Regions from separate parts of the Quatrionicoccus australiensis genome, predicted to be linked through region 4. Evidence: riboswitches for the same ligand, from Rfam matches in the RefSeq annotation. Region 4 holds a riboswitch; each other region holds the start of a gene.
What was found. A riboswitch is a leader RNA that binds a small molecule or an ion and turns the genes downstream of it on or off. The one in region 4 is predicted to bind cobalamin.
Positions count from the first base shown of each region.

Region 1 (3,414 bases), 1.9 Mb from region 4:
CGATGCGCAGCGAACAGCCGGCCAGGCCGGCACTGCCGTCCGGGTAGCGGTAGTCGACGGCGTGCAGTTCGATCAACGGGCTCATCGGGCGCCGGCTCCAATCGCCAGCAGCAGGCCGCCGGCCAGCCCGGCCAGCACCGTGTCGCGGCAGGCATGCTGGAATTGCGGCGTCAGGAAACGCAGCGCGCCGCTGCCGCAACGCGCTTCGGCGGCGAGATGCAGGGCGCGGGCGCGTTGCCAGACCTGGACGCTCAAACCGGCAGCGAGCAGGCCGAGCGAATTCAGGCTGCGCCGCGGCGTGCTGTAGCCGAGGCGGGCCGCCTGGGCGGTGCGCGTTTCTTCGATGGCAGTCGAAAAGACGAAAAGCATGCGGTAACAGAGCACCATCAGGTCGAGCAGCACATCGGGGACGAGCAGGCGACGGAGCAGGGCGATCAGGTCGGGCAGCGGCGTGGTCAGGACGAGGCCGAGCAGGGCAGCGAGCGCGGCCAGCGAGCGGCCGCCGACGGCGGTGATGTTGGCTGCGGCATCCGGTGCAATCTGCCAGGACAGATGTCCGGTCGCATCGACACTTAGCGAGAAGAGCAGCGACAGGCTGGATAGCGCGAGAAAGCCGAAGGCCGGCGTCGCGACGCGCAGGTAGAGCGCAAGCGGCACCGCGGCGCCGAGCACGCTCGCCAGCATGAGCAGGCCGGCGATCATTGCGGCAGCAGTCGGCGAGCCGGCAAGCAGCGCGGCAAGCAGGCCGGCCAGCGCGAACAGGCCCTTGGCGGCAGGGCTTACAGTGCGCCAGCGATTGCCGTAGGCGGCGCGTTCAATCAGCATGCGCTGTGTTTTTCCCGGATAGGTTGCTTGCCGGCGGCGCGGCCTCTTGCCCGGCCGCTTTCTCGTTCATTTCCCGGCGCAGGCGTTCGCGCGTCACCGAAGCGCCCAGCCAATAGCCGATGAAGCCGGCGCCAAGTGCTGCCTGCAAGGCGAAGAGCAGCGAGGCGATTTCGCCGCTCGCCGGTTCGAGCAGCGGCGAAAACCACGGCCGGTAACCCGGCGCAATCTCGCTGATCGCTTCTTGCGCCTTGTTGTCGGCGCCGCCGAAAGCTTCGCCGGGGACGCCGTCCGGACCGATTGCCGGCGGCGCGGCGAGCCACAGCGGCAGCACGGTCAACAGCACGACGGCAGCCAGAATCAGCAAGTTGCGCAGTTTCATGCCTTGACCTCGCGTTGACCGAACAGCGGTAGTTTTTGCAGCTCTTCGGCATTGAATCGGCGCAGCGCATTGACCACGAGCACGGTGAGCAGGCCCTCGCTGATCGCCAGCGGGATCTGGGTGATCGCGAAAATGGCGCCGAACTTGGCAAACGAGCCGGCAAAGCCGCCGGCCGGATCGGGAAAGGCCCAGGCGAGCTGGATCGCTGTCGTTACGTAGGTCGCCAGGTCGCCGAGCGCGGCGGCGGTAAAGACGCAGGCGGAAAGCGGCAGGGCGAGGGCGCGGCCGGCGCGGAACAGGCCGGCGGCGACGAAAGGCCCGACGATGGCCATCGAGAACAGATTGGCGCCGAGCGTGGTCAGCCCGCCGTGTGCCAGCAGCAGGGCCTGAAAGAGCAGAACAACGAGGCCGACCGGCACCATCGCCGCCGGCCCGAACAACAGCGCGCCGAGGCCGACGCCGGTCGGGTGCGAGCAACTGCCGGTCACCGACGGCAGTTTCAGCGCCGACAGCGTGAAGGAAAAGGCGGCGGCGACGCCGAGCAGCATGCGCTGTTCCGGCTGCGCCTGCAGTTGCCGGCGCAGCGAACGCACGCCGAGTGCCACGAAGGGCAGGGCAGCCAGACTCCAGCCGAGGGCGTGCGCCGGCGGCAGGAAACCTTCCATGATGTGCATGACTTCATCCCCGAAGCTAAATTAAAACGCCGGGGTATGACAGGTGAGATCGGAGGACAGGCCGGATTGGGACCATGGGTGCACGGGCACGCAGGACGCAGCAACGGCGAATCTTCAGACCCTTCCCAGAACCCCGGAGAATGGTGCGACACAAGCATCGGGCCGGTCTTCTGACTCGCCTTCATCCTTCTCCACCAACCTTCCCATGCAATGCACAGTGGCGTGGGGTGGAGTCGTCTGGCTTACAGCAGCGGGGGCTGTGCCGGAATGGAGGAACGTTGCTGGGCAACGTCTTCTTCACCGGCTTCCCGTTTCATCCCGGCCTGCGCTTGCAAACCGGGATACCCGAATGGCGCGGATTATAGTCACGAAAACCGGATGCCGGACAACTTTTTGTTTTTGCCGCCATCCGGACCGGCGTCAGGCGATAAGGATATTTTCCGGCTTGCCTCTTACAATCGAGCATTCGATTTTTCTTATGGAGTTAGCCATGCGTCGCCTGCTGATCAGCCTGATCTGCCTTCTCAACACCGCACTGGTACAGGCCGACGACTGGGTCAGCCGGCAGCAGGTGACGGGCAGTTTTGCCGACGTCAAGGAGACCGTGGTGATGGCCATCGAGAACCGTGGCCTGGTCATCAACTACACCTCGCACATCGCCGACATGCTGGCGCGTACCGGTGCCGATATCGGTGCCGGCCGCAAGATATTCGACGAGGCCGAGATCATCGAATTCTGCTCGGCCGGCCTGTCGCGGAAGATGATGGAACTCGATCCGCACAACATCGTGATGTGTCCGTTCGCGCTTTCCATCTACACGCTGCCGGGCGAAGCCGGCAAGGTCTGGCTGAGCTACCGCCGGCCACAGGGCAAGGCGGCGCCGCTGGTCAATGAACTGCTCACAGGGGTTGTCGCCGAGGCGGTGCGCTAGTCTCGTTTTACCCCCGCAGCGCCGGCGTATGTGTGCCGGCACACGGAGCCGCTGCTGATCGCCGGAGAGAATGGCGCATGCCGTTTTGACCGGCGCTCTCAGCAGGCAGGCCAATGAAATTCAGGGATTACTACCAGGCCATGGGCCTTGAACGTACGGCGAGCGCCGAGGCGATCAAGAAGGCTTATCGCAAGCTTGCCCACCAGTATCACCTCGATGTGTCGAAGGACCCGGCGGGTGAGGAAAAATTCAAGGCACTGGCCGAGGTCTACGCGACGCTGAAAGACCCGGAAAAGCGGCAGGCTTATGACAACCTGGGTAGCCGCCCGAGCGGCGAGCAATTCACGCCGCCGGACTGGCAGCAGCGTAACAAGACCGATGCCGCCGGCTTTGACGATGTCGATCTGGCCGACATCTTTGCCGCCTTCAGCCGTTCCGGGCGGCAGCGCCAGCCGGCACCGGTTGCCGGTCAGGATTACGAAGTGGCGGCGCATGTTTCGCTCGAACAGCTCTTTCGCGGCGGTGAAATCGAGGTGCGCGCCGAATTGCCGGAGTACGACAAGAATGGCCTGGCCCACCGTGTCGACCGGACGTTTCGCATCAGC
Region 1 is NZ_CP075188.1:1,995,616-1,999,029, forward strand. It holds gene KI612_RS09575 (energy-coupling factor ABC transporter ATP-binding protein) at 1-85, opposite strand, end outside; gene cbiQ (cobalt ECF transporter T component CbiQ) at 82-825, opposite strand; gene KI612_RS09585 (energy-coupling factor ABC transporter substrate-binding protein) at 815-1,204, opposite strand; gene KI612_RS09590 (energy-coupling factor ABC transporter permease) at 1,201-1,878, opposite strand; cobalamin riboswitch at 2,022-2,242, opposite strand; gene KI612_RS09595 (DUF302 domain-containing protein) at 2,369-2,809, shown strand; gene KI612_RS09600 (DnaJ C-terminal domain-containing protein) at 2,923-3,414, shown strand, end outside.
Region 1: another riboswitch for cobalamin. It lies ahead of KI612_RS09590 (energy-coupling factor ABC transporter permease); the one in region 4 lies ahead of cobT (nicotinate-nucleotide--dimethylbenzimidazole phosphoribosyltransferase).

Region 2 (3,414 bases), 280 kb from region 4:
CAAAAGTCCCGGCAAAGGTGCCGAGCAGGACGCCCGGCGCAATCGCCCTGACGATGTCCCAGCGTACCGCACCATGCGCATGATGGGCGCGCAGACTCGAAATCGAAGTCAGGACGATGGCCGCCATCGAGGTACCGAGCGCCAGATGAACCAGATGCTCGCTGCCCACCCCCTGGGCGGCAAACATCGCCGTCAGCAGGGGCACCATGATGCCGCCACCGCCCACCCCGAGCAAGCCGGCAAAAATCCCGACCAGGGCACCCAGCAACAAATAGGCAATCAACCACTCAATAGCCATTCTCAAGACCTTTTCAATTGGGTGATAGCGAGCAACTGCCCGACGATGAAATCCCATTCATCTCCTGTCACCGGCGTTATCGACAAACGATTGCCGCGCGCCAGCAGGCGCATGCCGGCAAGTTCAGGATGCTGGCGCAGTTCTGCGAGCGGAACAAAACGCGTTTTGCTGACAAACCGAACATCGCGCAACAGCCAGCGCGGATTATCCGGGGGCGACTTGGGATCGAAATACGGGCTTTGCGGCGCGAACTGCGTGGCATCCGGATAGGGCCCGGAACACACCTCGCAAATGCCGGCGATGCCCGGCTCGGCACAGCCGGAATGATAGAAGAAGGCGAGGTCGCCGACCTGCATCGCGTCGCGCATGAAATTGCGCGCCTGGTAGTTGCGAACGCCGAACCATGGCACCGTCCGGTCGGGTGCTGCAGCGAGATCGTCGATCGACACCTCGTCAGGCTCGGATTTCATCAACCAGTAGTTCATGTCGCGATTTCGGAAATGAAAACGGGTGGCAGAAACTCTGCCACCCGTTGAAGATTGGCCCCCGCAAGTGCCGTCAGGCCGGCATCCTGAACCTGAGTCCAGAGTGGCTACGTTCCTTCCGCATCAGGCACGCTCGACGAAGAGCACGCACAACAGCGGATTGACGGTCCGCAACCGATGCCAATTAGCATTGGTTCAAGGAATATATGGCCTTAACAAACACCGCAGGGGACACTCGGCGGATAGCGCCGGGATCAGCAGGAATTGATCAGAGATCCAGTTGCTGCTGGGGCGCCAGCACGGTGTCTATCCGTGCTCCCATGTCGTCGATTCTACGCTTTGCTTCGGAAGTATCAACCGCTTCCGCAAAGCTTTTTTCGCCACTGCGGGAATCCCCGGAAAGCAGCTCGTGCGCGATGTTCAGCGCGGCCATGACGGCAACACGCTCGGCAATGGTGCTCTTGGTGCGCTGGGCGATTTCGCGCATCTTGCCGTCGACCAGATCGACCGCCAGCAACAGCGCATCGCGCTCCTCGGCGGTGCAGGCCACGCGATATTCGCGGCCCATGATCTTGACATCAAGGAAATTGGTCTCGGCGCTCATCTCAGACATCCTCGGGCAGCTTGTCGACCAGGCCTTCGAGGCGTTCGCGCGCCGCCGCCATGGTCTGGCGCAAATGCAGGCGCTCGACCTCGGCCGCAGCCATCTGGTTCTTCAGTACTTCGTTCTCGGCACGCAACTGCTGAACCAGGGCAACGACCTGTTCAACCTTGCCTTCGAGTGCTTCGAGTTCGCTATTCATGGCCCGGACTATAAATGTTAAAAGCCCGCATGGTCAAGGACTAAGCCTTTATTCTCAAAGTAGTTTGTAGAAGGACAAACTGTAATTTTTGCTGCGCAGCAATACGTCACAAGGTAGAATGCGCGCCGTTACAGGTGCTGCGTACGGAATCTCCAAGCGCAGTTAAACGGGAAAGCGGTGCGTCTCCATCGAGACCATTCCGCTGCTGCCCCCGCAACGGTAAGCAAGTGCGGGCGCGTCATCAGGCCACTGGGTGCAAACCTGGGAAGGCGACGCGTCAAGACTTGCAAGCCCGGATACCGGCCTGGACACCAACGGAAGTGCCACGGGGCGGTGGTGCCGGTCCCCGACCTGAATTCACTCCCCACACTTCCTTTTCAATGCTGTTCCGACGTGCGGGGACGCCTGTCGGGAAAGGGAAATCATGAATTCACGTCTCAAGCCTTTGGCGGTGCTGCTGCCCGCTCTTTTTGCCATTCCTGCCGCTGCCCAGCAATTGGCACTCCTCGACGACGTGGTCGTCACCGCGAGCCGTTTCAGCGACTCCTCGCTAGCCACGGCATCGAACGTAACGACCATTACCCGCGAGGACATCCGCGACTCCGGCGCCCAGACGCTGCCCGATGTCCTGCGCTACAACGCCGGCCTGCAGGTCACACCGCTATACGGCTCAATTGGCGCCGACACTTCAATCGACATGCGTGGCTTTGGTGAAGGTGCCGCCCAGCGCACCCTGGTCCTGCTCAACGGCCTGCGCCTGAATCCGCTTGATACCTCAAACGTCGATTGGGGCCTCATTCCGCTCGACAGCGTCGAACGCATCGAAATTGTCAGCGGCAGCGCCGCCATCCTTTACGGCGACAACGCGGTCGGTGGCGTAATCAATATCATCACCGGCAAGCAGCGTGACGGCGCCAGCATTCAAGCCGGTCTCGGCAGCGACAATGGCCGCCAGCTATCGGCCAGTATCGCCAGACAAGTCGACAAATTCGACCTGGCCCTCGCCGTCAACCATCAGGCAACAGACGGCTGGCGGAAGAACAACAAGCAGGAACGCAACAATCTTTCTGGCCGCCTGGGCATGCGCTTCGACCGCGGTGAAGCTTTCGTCGATATTGGCTGGTCAGCACTGGATATCGGCCTGCCCGGCTCGTTGAGCAAGGCGCAATATGAAAATGATCCGCGCCAGGCAGCCACCAACGACAGCTACGCCGAACGTCGCACCGCCTTCGTCCGTCCCGGCATTACCTGGCGTCTCGCTGATAGCTTGAGCTTCGCCGCCGAACTCGGCTACACGGAGGTCGACAACACATCCTGGATTTCCGATTGGGGTTCCTTCGACCGCCGCAAGACCAACACTGTCTCGTTCACGCCGCGTCTGCAATGGGATCACGGTCTGGCCGGCCTGAACAGCAAGACCACCTTCGGCTTCGACTACTACGATGGCGAACTGACCTCTGACAAATCCGCCGGCGATCATGCTCCGATCACCAAGACGGTTACCATCAGCCAGACCAGCCAGGCCGTCTACCTGCAGAATCAGACGCGCCTTACCTCGGACCTGACCCTGACCGCCGGCAGTCGCTACCAGCAAGTAGAACAATCGGCCCGTGACACCACCGGCAAAAGCATCAGTAACGACCACAGCCGGGGCGTCGGCGAGGTCGGCCTGAGCTACAAACTGGCTCCCGGTTTCCGCCTGTTCACGCGCGCCGGTACCACCTTCCGCTTCGCCAATCTCGATGAACTCACCGTACTCGGACCGGCCGGCTTCGCGAGCAACCCGGTCCGTCCCGAACGCGGTACCTTCGTCGATCTCGGCGGGCAA
Region 2 is NZ_CP075188.1:4,021,720-4,025,133, forward strand. It holds gene KI612_RS19005 (sulfite exporter TauE/SafE family protein) at 1-298, opposite strand, end outside; gene KI612_RS19010 (EVE domain-containing protein) at 301-783, opposite strand; RNA gene ssrS (6S RNA) at 838-1,017, opposite strand; gene KI612_RS19020 (cell division protein ZapA) at 1,052-1,387, opposite strand; gene KI612_RS19025 (hypothetical protein) at 1,389-1,586, opposite strand; cobalamin riboswitch at 1,702-1,908, shown strand; partial or broken gene KI612_RS19975 (TonB-dependent receptor) at 2,011-2,454, shown strand; gene KI612_RS19030 (TonB-dependent receptor domain-containing protein) at 2,581-3,414, shown strand, end outside.
Region 2: another riboswitch for cobalamin. It lies ahead of KI612_RS19975 (TonB-dependent receptor); the one in region 4 lies ahead of cobT (nicotinate-nucleotide--dimethylbenzimidazole phosphoribosyltransferase).

Region 3 (3,414 bases), 1.9 Mb from region 4:
TCTTCGCCCTCGTGGATCAGGGCCGGGCCGGCGTAAGGCCAGGCGAGCAGTTTCAGCCCGGTCAGGGCGCCGACCAGGCGCATGCTGTGTTTGGCGAGCGGCTCGCTGCCGACGCAGGCGCCCTTGCAGCGCCGGATCTGGTGGCCGAAACAGGGCTTGCCGGGAATGCCCTTTTCCAGGCCGAGCAGGGTGTCGCACAGGTTGTGCGATTCGGCGAAGGTGCGCAGCACGTCGCGCGCTTCCTTTTTCGTCTTGAACAGGCCGTAACTCGATGTGTGCAGGTTGAACTCGATCTCGCGCGCCGAGCGCAGTTCCGGGCGCAGCCAGCCTTCGCCTTCGTCGACCAGCGTCCAGGTGCACACTTCGTCGTTCTTGCGCAACTGGCGGTTGAGGCCGGGCTGCATCGTCTTGACCAGGGCCGCCTCCTGCAACAGTGCGCCGATCTCCCCGGCCGTCTCCATCCAGTCGATGCGGCGGACCTGCTGCGCGATCGCCATTTCCTTGGCCGACTTGTGGTCGGCGGCAAAATGCGACAGCACGCGCTGGCGGATGTCCTTCGCCTTGCCGATGTAGAGCGGCAGATTGTTTTCACCGTAGAACAGGTAGACGCCGGGGCTTTCCGGCAGTTCGTCGAGGATCGCCGCATCGAGGTGCGGCGGCAGGCTGGGGTAGGCGTTCTGCGCGTCGAGCGCGGCGCTCAGCGCCTCGCCGCTACGGTCGACCTGGATTTTTTGCCAGAATTGATGGATCAGCTGCGCATCGGCGAGTGCCCGGTGGCGTGCCGCCGCCTGCAGGCCGTGGCGCTCGATCAGCGAGTCGAGATTGTGCCGCTTGTGCTCCGGATACAAGGCGCGCGACAGCTTGACGGTGCACAGCACGGAAGCGCGGAAATCGATGCCCAGGCGCTTGAACTCGGTTTTCAGGAAGCCATAGTCGAAGCGCGCATTGTGCGCGATGAACAGCCGCCCCTGCAGGCGTTGCAGCGCCTCGGCGGCGACATCCTCAAACGGCGGCGCCGTCGCCACCATGGCATTGCTGATACCGGTCAACTGCTCGATGAAGGGCGAAATCGACACGCCGGGATTGACCAGCTGCTGCCACTCACGCACGGAACCGTCGGCATCGACCTCGACGATGCCGATTTCGGTGATGCGGTCAAAGGCGGCGGTGGCACCGGTGGTTTCGAGGTCGACGAAGGCGAGGGGTTTGCGGTGCATGGCGGGGCGGAAATCGGGACAGGCCGCGATGATACCGCCAGAACGGGCAAGCCCGCTGTTGCTTACTTCTCGCTCTTGCCGTGCATCACCATGATCGTCTGCTGCATGATGGCGCACAGCGTTTCCTTGCCGTCCTTGCAGGCATAGACCTCGGCCTTGGTCACGATCAGCGTGCGTCCCGGCCGGACCACCTCGCCGCGGGCAACGAGGGTCTCGCCATCGGCGGGAGCGACCAGGTTCATCTTGTATTCGACGGTCAGTACCGAGGCGCTGGCCGGTACCACGGTCATTGCCGCGTAGCCCGCCGCCGAGTCGGCAATCATGCCGACCACGCCGCCATGGACGTAGCCATGTTGCTGCTCGACGCCTGCCCAGTGCGGGATGTGGATTTCCGTACGGCCGTGTTCGATCAGCGGCAGGCTGGCGCGAATCAGCTGCATCGCGTTTTGCCTGGCAAAGCTGGCGGCGACGCTGGTCTTGAAGTCGGGGTTGGCAATGTGCGCCATGGTTTGTCTCCGTTTTTTTGGTCTTGGGCCGGACTCACTTTAGAGTGGCGTTGACGTATACGTCAAGCTTGGCTTGCTTACCGTATTTAGTGGTTTGTCTGGTTGAATCTACTGCATGTAGTGTTTTTTGCTTGACGTCATCATCGCGCCCCCTTTAGACTGCCGTCCATTGAAGGTTCCCCGCAAGGGGATTGAAAGGGAATCCGGTGCCAGGTCTTCGACCTGTATCCCGGGGCTGCCCCCGCAACTGTAATCGGCGAGCGTTTCGCCACCCCATGCCACTGGATGCGTCCGGGAAGGCAGGTGAAACGCGCTGAGCCGAGAGCCAGGAGACCTGCCTCAATGTGTCCTTTTTCATGATTTTGGGGCGGGGTGTCCCTGACGAGAGGTTTTTGCGTGGTCTCTTGCCGTTTGTCCGTTGTGTCGAGCCGTGTTCGGGATGCTTCCCGTTGCACCGGTCGGCCTGCGCCAGCGGCCCGCGCACTCGGTTCTCCGCCCCCCGATACGGAGAATCGCCTTGCAATCCAATGTCCAGTCTCTCTCTGCCGCTAATCAGTTCGCGGTAGCTGCCCTGCAGGTCATCCGCCGCAACGGCGCGCTCGTCGCCTTCGATCCCGACAAGATCGCGGTTGCGCTGAGCAAGGCTTTTCTCGCCGTCGAGGGCAGCCAGAGCGCGGTGTCCTCGCGCATCCGCGAACTGGTTGCCCGCCTGACCCAGACCGTGGTCAATTCGCTGACCCGGCGCTCGCCGGACGGCGGCACGGTGCATATCGAGGACATCCAGGACCAGGTCGAACTGGCGCTGATGCGCGCCGGCGAACACGATGTTGCCCGCGCCTACGTGCTTTACCGCGAACGCCGCGCTGCCGAGCGGGCGGCCAGCCAGCTTGAGGAAGTCAGCGTTGCCGAACTGCACGTGCTCGACAACGGCGTGCGCCTGCCGCTCGATCGCGCGCTGCTGCTGAATAATTGCGAAGCCGCCTGCTTCGGTCTCGGCGACGTGGTGTCGGCCAGGACGATCTATGAAAGCGCCTTGAAGAATCTCTACGACGGCGTGCCGCTGGCCGACGTCTACCAGGCGCTGATCCTCGCCGCGCGCACGCTGGTCGAGCGCGAACCGGCCTACAACCAGGTCACCGCCCGCCTGCTGCTGGCCAGCCTGGGGCGTGAAGTGCTCGGCCGGGCAGTGACGCTGGATGAGCTCGCAACGGTCAACGCCGAATATCTGCCCGTTTTCATCAAGCAGGGCATCGCCGCCGAACTGCTCGACTCGCGCCTCGCCACCTACGATCTGCCGCGCATTGCTGCTGCGCTGAAACCCGAGCGCGACCTGCAGTTCGGCTATCTCGGCCTGCAGACGCTGTACGACCGCTACTTCCTGCACATCGAAGGGCGGCGCATCGAGCTGCCGCAGATTTTTTTCATGCGTGTCGCGATGGGCCTGGCGCTCAACGAAATCGACCGCGAAGCCCGCGCCATCGAGTTCTACGACCTGATTTCCAGCTTCGATTTCATGTGCTCGACGCCGACGCTGTTCAACAGTGGCACGTTGCATTCGCAACTGTCGTCGTGCTACCTGACCACCGTCGCCGACGATCTCGAGGGCATCTACCAGTCGATCAAGGAAAATGCCTTGCTGCAGAAATACGCCGGCGGCCTGGGCAACGACTGGACGCCGGTGCGTTCGCTGG
Region 3 is NZ_CP075188.1:2,372,180-2,375,593, reverse strand. It holds gene KI612_RS11450 (3'-5' exonuclease family protein) at 1-1,217, opposite strand, end outside; gene KI612_RS11445 (PaaI family thioesterase) at 1,280-1,723, opposite strand; cobalamin riboswitch at 1,880-2,079, shown strand; gene KI612_RS11440 (ribonucleoside-diphosphate reductase subunit alpha) at 2,241-3,414, shown strand, end outside.
Region 3: another riboswitch for cobalamin. It lies ahead of KI612_RS11440 (ribonucleoside-diphosphate reductase subunit alpha); the one in region 4 lies ahead of cobT (nicotinate-nucleotide--dimethylbenzimidazole phosphoribosyltransferase).

Region 4 (3,414 bases):
TGCCGCTGTTCCGGCCAGGCCGCCGTGACGTCGAGTTCGAGCGGCAAGACGGTGTTGGGCAGCGCCGCCTCCTGCAGCCAGGCAGTGATGCCGGGCAGGTTTTCAGCGCGGTCGGAAGTTTGCCAGCGCAGATGCGGCAAATGTTCGGCAAAGAAGATCGCATGCTGCCCGGTGCCGCTGCCGATTTCCAGCACATGGCGGCGGTCGGCGAAATGCTCGCGCAGCACCTCGAGGATGGGTTCGCGATTCTTCTCGCAGGAAGGGGCGATCGGCTTTTCCATGGTGCTCCCGGATCGATGAATCGCCATGATCGGCCAAGCCGGCGCAGGCGGCAAATTTACCCGGGCAACTGGGCGAGCAAGCCGAGGTAGAAAGCGATTTCGGCAACTTGCTGCGTCGCTCCCAGGCAATCGCCGGTATAGCCGCCCAGCCAGCGCTTGAACTTGGCAGCCAGCCAGACGGTGCCCAATGCCGCCAACGCGCAGCCGGCCACGGCCTTTGCGATGGGCAAGCCGGCCAGCGCCGTCAGCACAAAAAGCCATGAAAACAGCAGTTGACCGATGGACAGTCGCGTCGCCAGCGGTTTGGCCTTGGACTGCAGGTCTTCGCGCACGTAATCCATACCCGCCAGCAGCGTGACTGCACAAAAGCGCGACAGCACATGACCGGCAAGCAGCGCCCACGGCACCAGCGTGCTGTCGAGCGCCGCAAGCAGCGTGAATTTGCCGAGCAGGGCCAGCACCGTGGCGACCACGCCGTAACTGCCGACCCGCGAGTCCTTCATGATCTCGAGGATGCGCGCCTTGTCCCAGCCGCCACCCAGGCCATCCACGGTGTCGGCGAGACCGTCCTCGTGGAAGGCGCCGGTGGCATGGAGCGTTGCGACCATCGACAACAGCACGGCGACCGGCTGCGGCCAGAGTTGCAGTGCCGCGAGATAGACCAGCGCGCCGATCCCGCCGATCACCAGGCCGACCGCCGGGAACCAGCGCGCCGAGCGGTTCAGCGCTTCCGCCGAATGTCCGACCCAGGCCGGCACCGGCAAGCGTGTGAAGAAGCGGATGGCGCCGAAGAAATACTCCAGCTCGCGGCGCAGCATCAGTCTTTATCCGACACACCGGCCGATTCGAAGCTGGCCATTTCATTGAGGAAATTGACTGCGGCCAGCACCAGCGGATAGGCCAGGGCGGCACCGGTGCCTTCGCCCAGGCGCAAACCAAGGTCGAGCAGCGGTTCGGCGCCCAGCGCCTGCAGTTGCGCCGCGTGGCCCGGTTCGGCCGAGCGGTGGCAGAAGACGCAGTAATCGGCGACCGCCGGCACCAGACGAATCGCAGTCAGCGCCGCGGCGCCGACGATGAAACCGTCGATCAGCATGGTCATCTTCGCTTCCGCCGCGCCGAGCATGGCGCCGACCATCATGGCGATCTCGAAGCCGCCGAATTCGGCGAGCACGCGCGCCGGATCGTTGTCGCCACCGGCGGCGCGGTAGCGCTGCAAGGCCTGTTCGAGCAAGCCCTGCTTGCGCGCCAGACCGGCATCGTCGAGGCCGGTGCCACGCCCGACGCAATCGGCCAGCGTGGCGCCGGTCAGGCAATGCGTGATCAGGGACGCGGCCGCCGTATTGCCGATGCCCATTTCGCCGAAACCAACCAGGTTGCAACCGTTCAGCGACAGGTTGCGGCAGAACTCGCCGCCGCGCTCGATCGCGGTGGCGCATTGTTCGGCGCTCATCGCCGGTTCTTCCAGGTAATTGGCGGTGCCGGACGCTACCTTGGCGTTGATCAGGCCGGGGCGCTTGCCGAAGTCATGCGCGACGCCGGCGTCGATGATCGCCAGATGCAGGTCGTTCTGACGCGCAAAGGCATTGATCGCGGCACCGCCGGCAAGGAAATTCTCGACCATCTGCCAGGTCACGTCCTGCGGGTAGGCCGAGACACCAGCCCTGGCCGCGCCGTGGTCGCCGGCAAAGACCAGCATGTAGGGCTGGCCGAATTCCGGGTCGAGGCGCTGCTGGATCAGGCCGACCTTTTTGGCCACCGTTTCGAGTTGACCGAGCGCGCCGCGCGGCTTGGTCTTCTGGTCGATCTTGTGCTGCAGGGCAGCGGCCAGCCCCTGATCCGGGGCGCTGATGTTGAATTTTGAATGCATCCGATTCTTCCTGTTCGAAAAAGCAAAAAGGGCCTCGCCGCCGCGCTCTTGCGAACGCAACGACGAAACCCTGTCCACAGGTTTCCGGCCCGAACAATCCGATACGTCTTCTGGCTTCCGGATCGGCCGAATGCCGCGCCTTCCCGCCGGGTCTGTTTCCCCATGCAGTGGCATCGTGCGGCAGTCGTCCCCGGTTACAGCGGCGGGCCCGCCCCGGATTCGCACCGGGTTCCGTTTCATCGGATCGGGGCGGATTATCCGGCTTGCCGGGACGCCGTGCAATCACCTAAAGTGCCGGCTGATCCTTGAAACCCCAGTTGACCGCTTATCCATCTGTGACCAACCGCATGAACACTGACTTCCATGCCTTCGAGGTGATTAACCCAAAAGGTGAAAGCGCTACGCGGCCGCTGGCACGCCTGGTCGGGCGCCCGACTTTGTCGCTCCTCCTTGCAGGCATGAGCCTGCCGCGTCCGCAAGGGATACCGATCCCTGCTGCGCCGGGACCATATCGTCGCTTCGCGCCGGCCATCCCGCCCAAACGCACCAACAGCCTCGTCCAACTGAGGTTTCAAGGATGAAAGAACTGATCTTTGGCGGCGCCCGTTCGGGCAAGAGCCTGCTCGCCGAAAAGCGGGCGGCGGAATCCGGCCTGCGCGTCGTTTACCTGGCGACGGCGGAAGCGCGAGACGGCGAGATGAGCCGGCGCATCGCGCATCACCGCGAGCGTCGACCGGTCGACTGGGGCTGCGCCGAAGAAACCCTGCACCTCGCCGCCAAATTGCGTGAGCTGGCAGCCTCGGACACCTGCATCCTGGTCGATTGTCTGACCCTGTGGCTGTCCAACCTGCTTTTTGCCGGCCAGGCGGCAACCCAGGCCGAGGCCGGCACCGCCATCGACTGCCCGCTGTTCAACGCCGAAACGCAGGCCCTGCTCGACCTGCTGCCGCAATTGCCCGGCCGCATCATTCTCGTTTCCAACGAAGTCGGCTGGGGCATCGTGCCCATGCACCCGGTGTCGCGCCTCTTTGCCGACGAGCAGGGCCGCCTCAACCAGCGCGTCGCGGCACTTTGCGACCAGGTGACGCTGGTCGCCGCCGGCTTGCCGCTGCCCCTTAAATCCCCGGCAACAAAGGCCTGAGCTTGTCCCAGTCGAGCGCCGCCTCGACCGAATCGGCGAGGCGATCGAGATCGGCCTCGCGGCGCGCCGCGAAATCGACCTGTTCGCTCTCGACCATGCCAGCCCAGGCAAGCAAGGCGGTCAAC
Region 4 is NZ_CP075188.1:130,451-133,864, reverse strand. It holds gene KI612_RS00640 (DUF938 domain-containing protein) at 1-281, opposite strand, end outside; gene KI612_RS00635 (adenosylcobinamide-GDP ribazoletransferase) at 338-1,099, opposite strand; gene cobT (nicotinate-nucleotide--dimethylbenzimidazole phosphoribosyltransferase) at 1,099-2,148, opposite strand; cobalamin riboswitch at 2,232-2,417, opposite strand; gene cobU (bifunctional adenosylcobinamide kinase/adenosylcobinamide-phosphate guanylyltransferase) at 2,726-3,289, shown strand; gene KI612_RS00620 (cobyric acid synthase) at 3,264-3,414, opposite strand, start outside.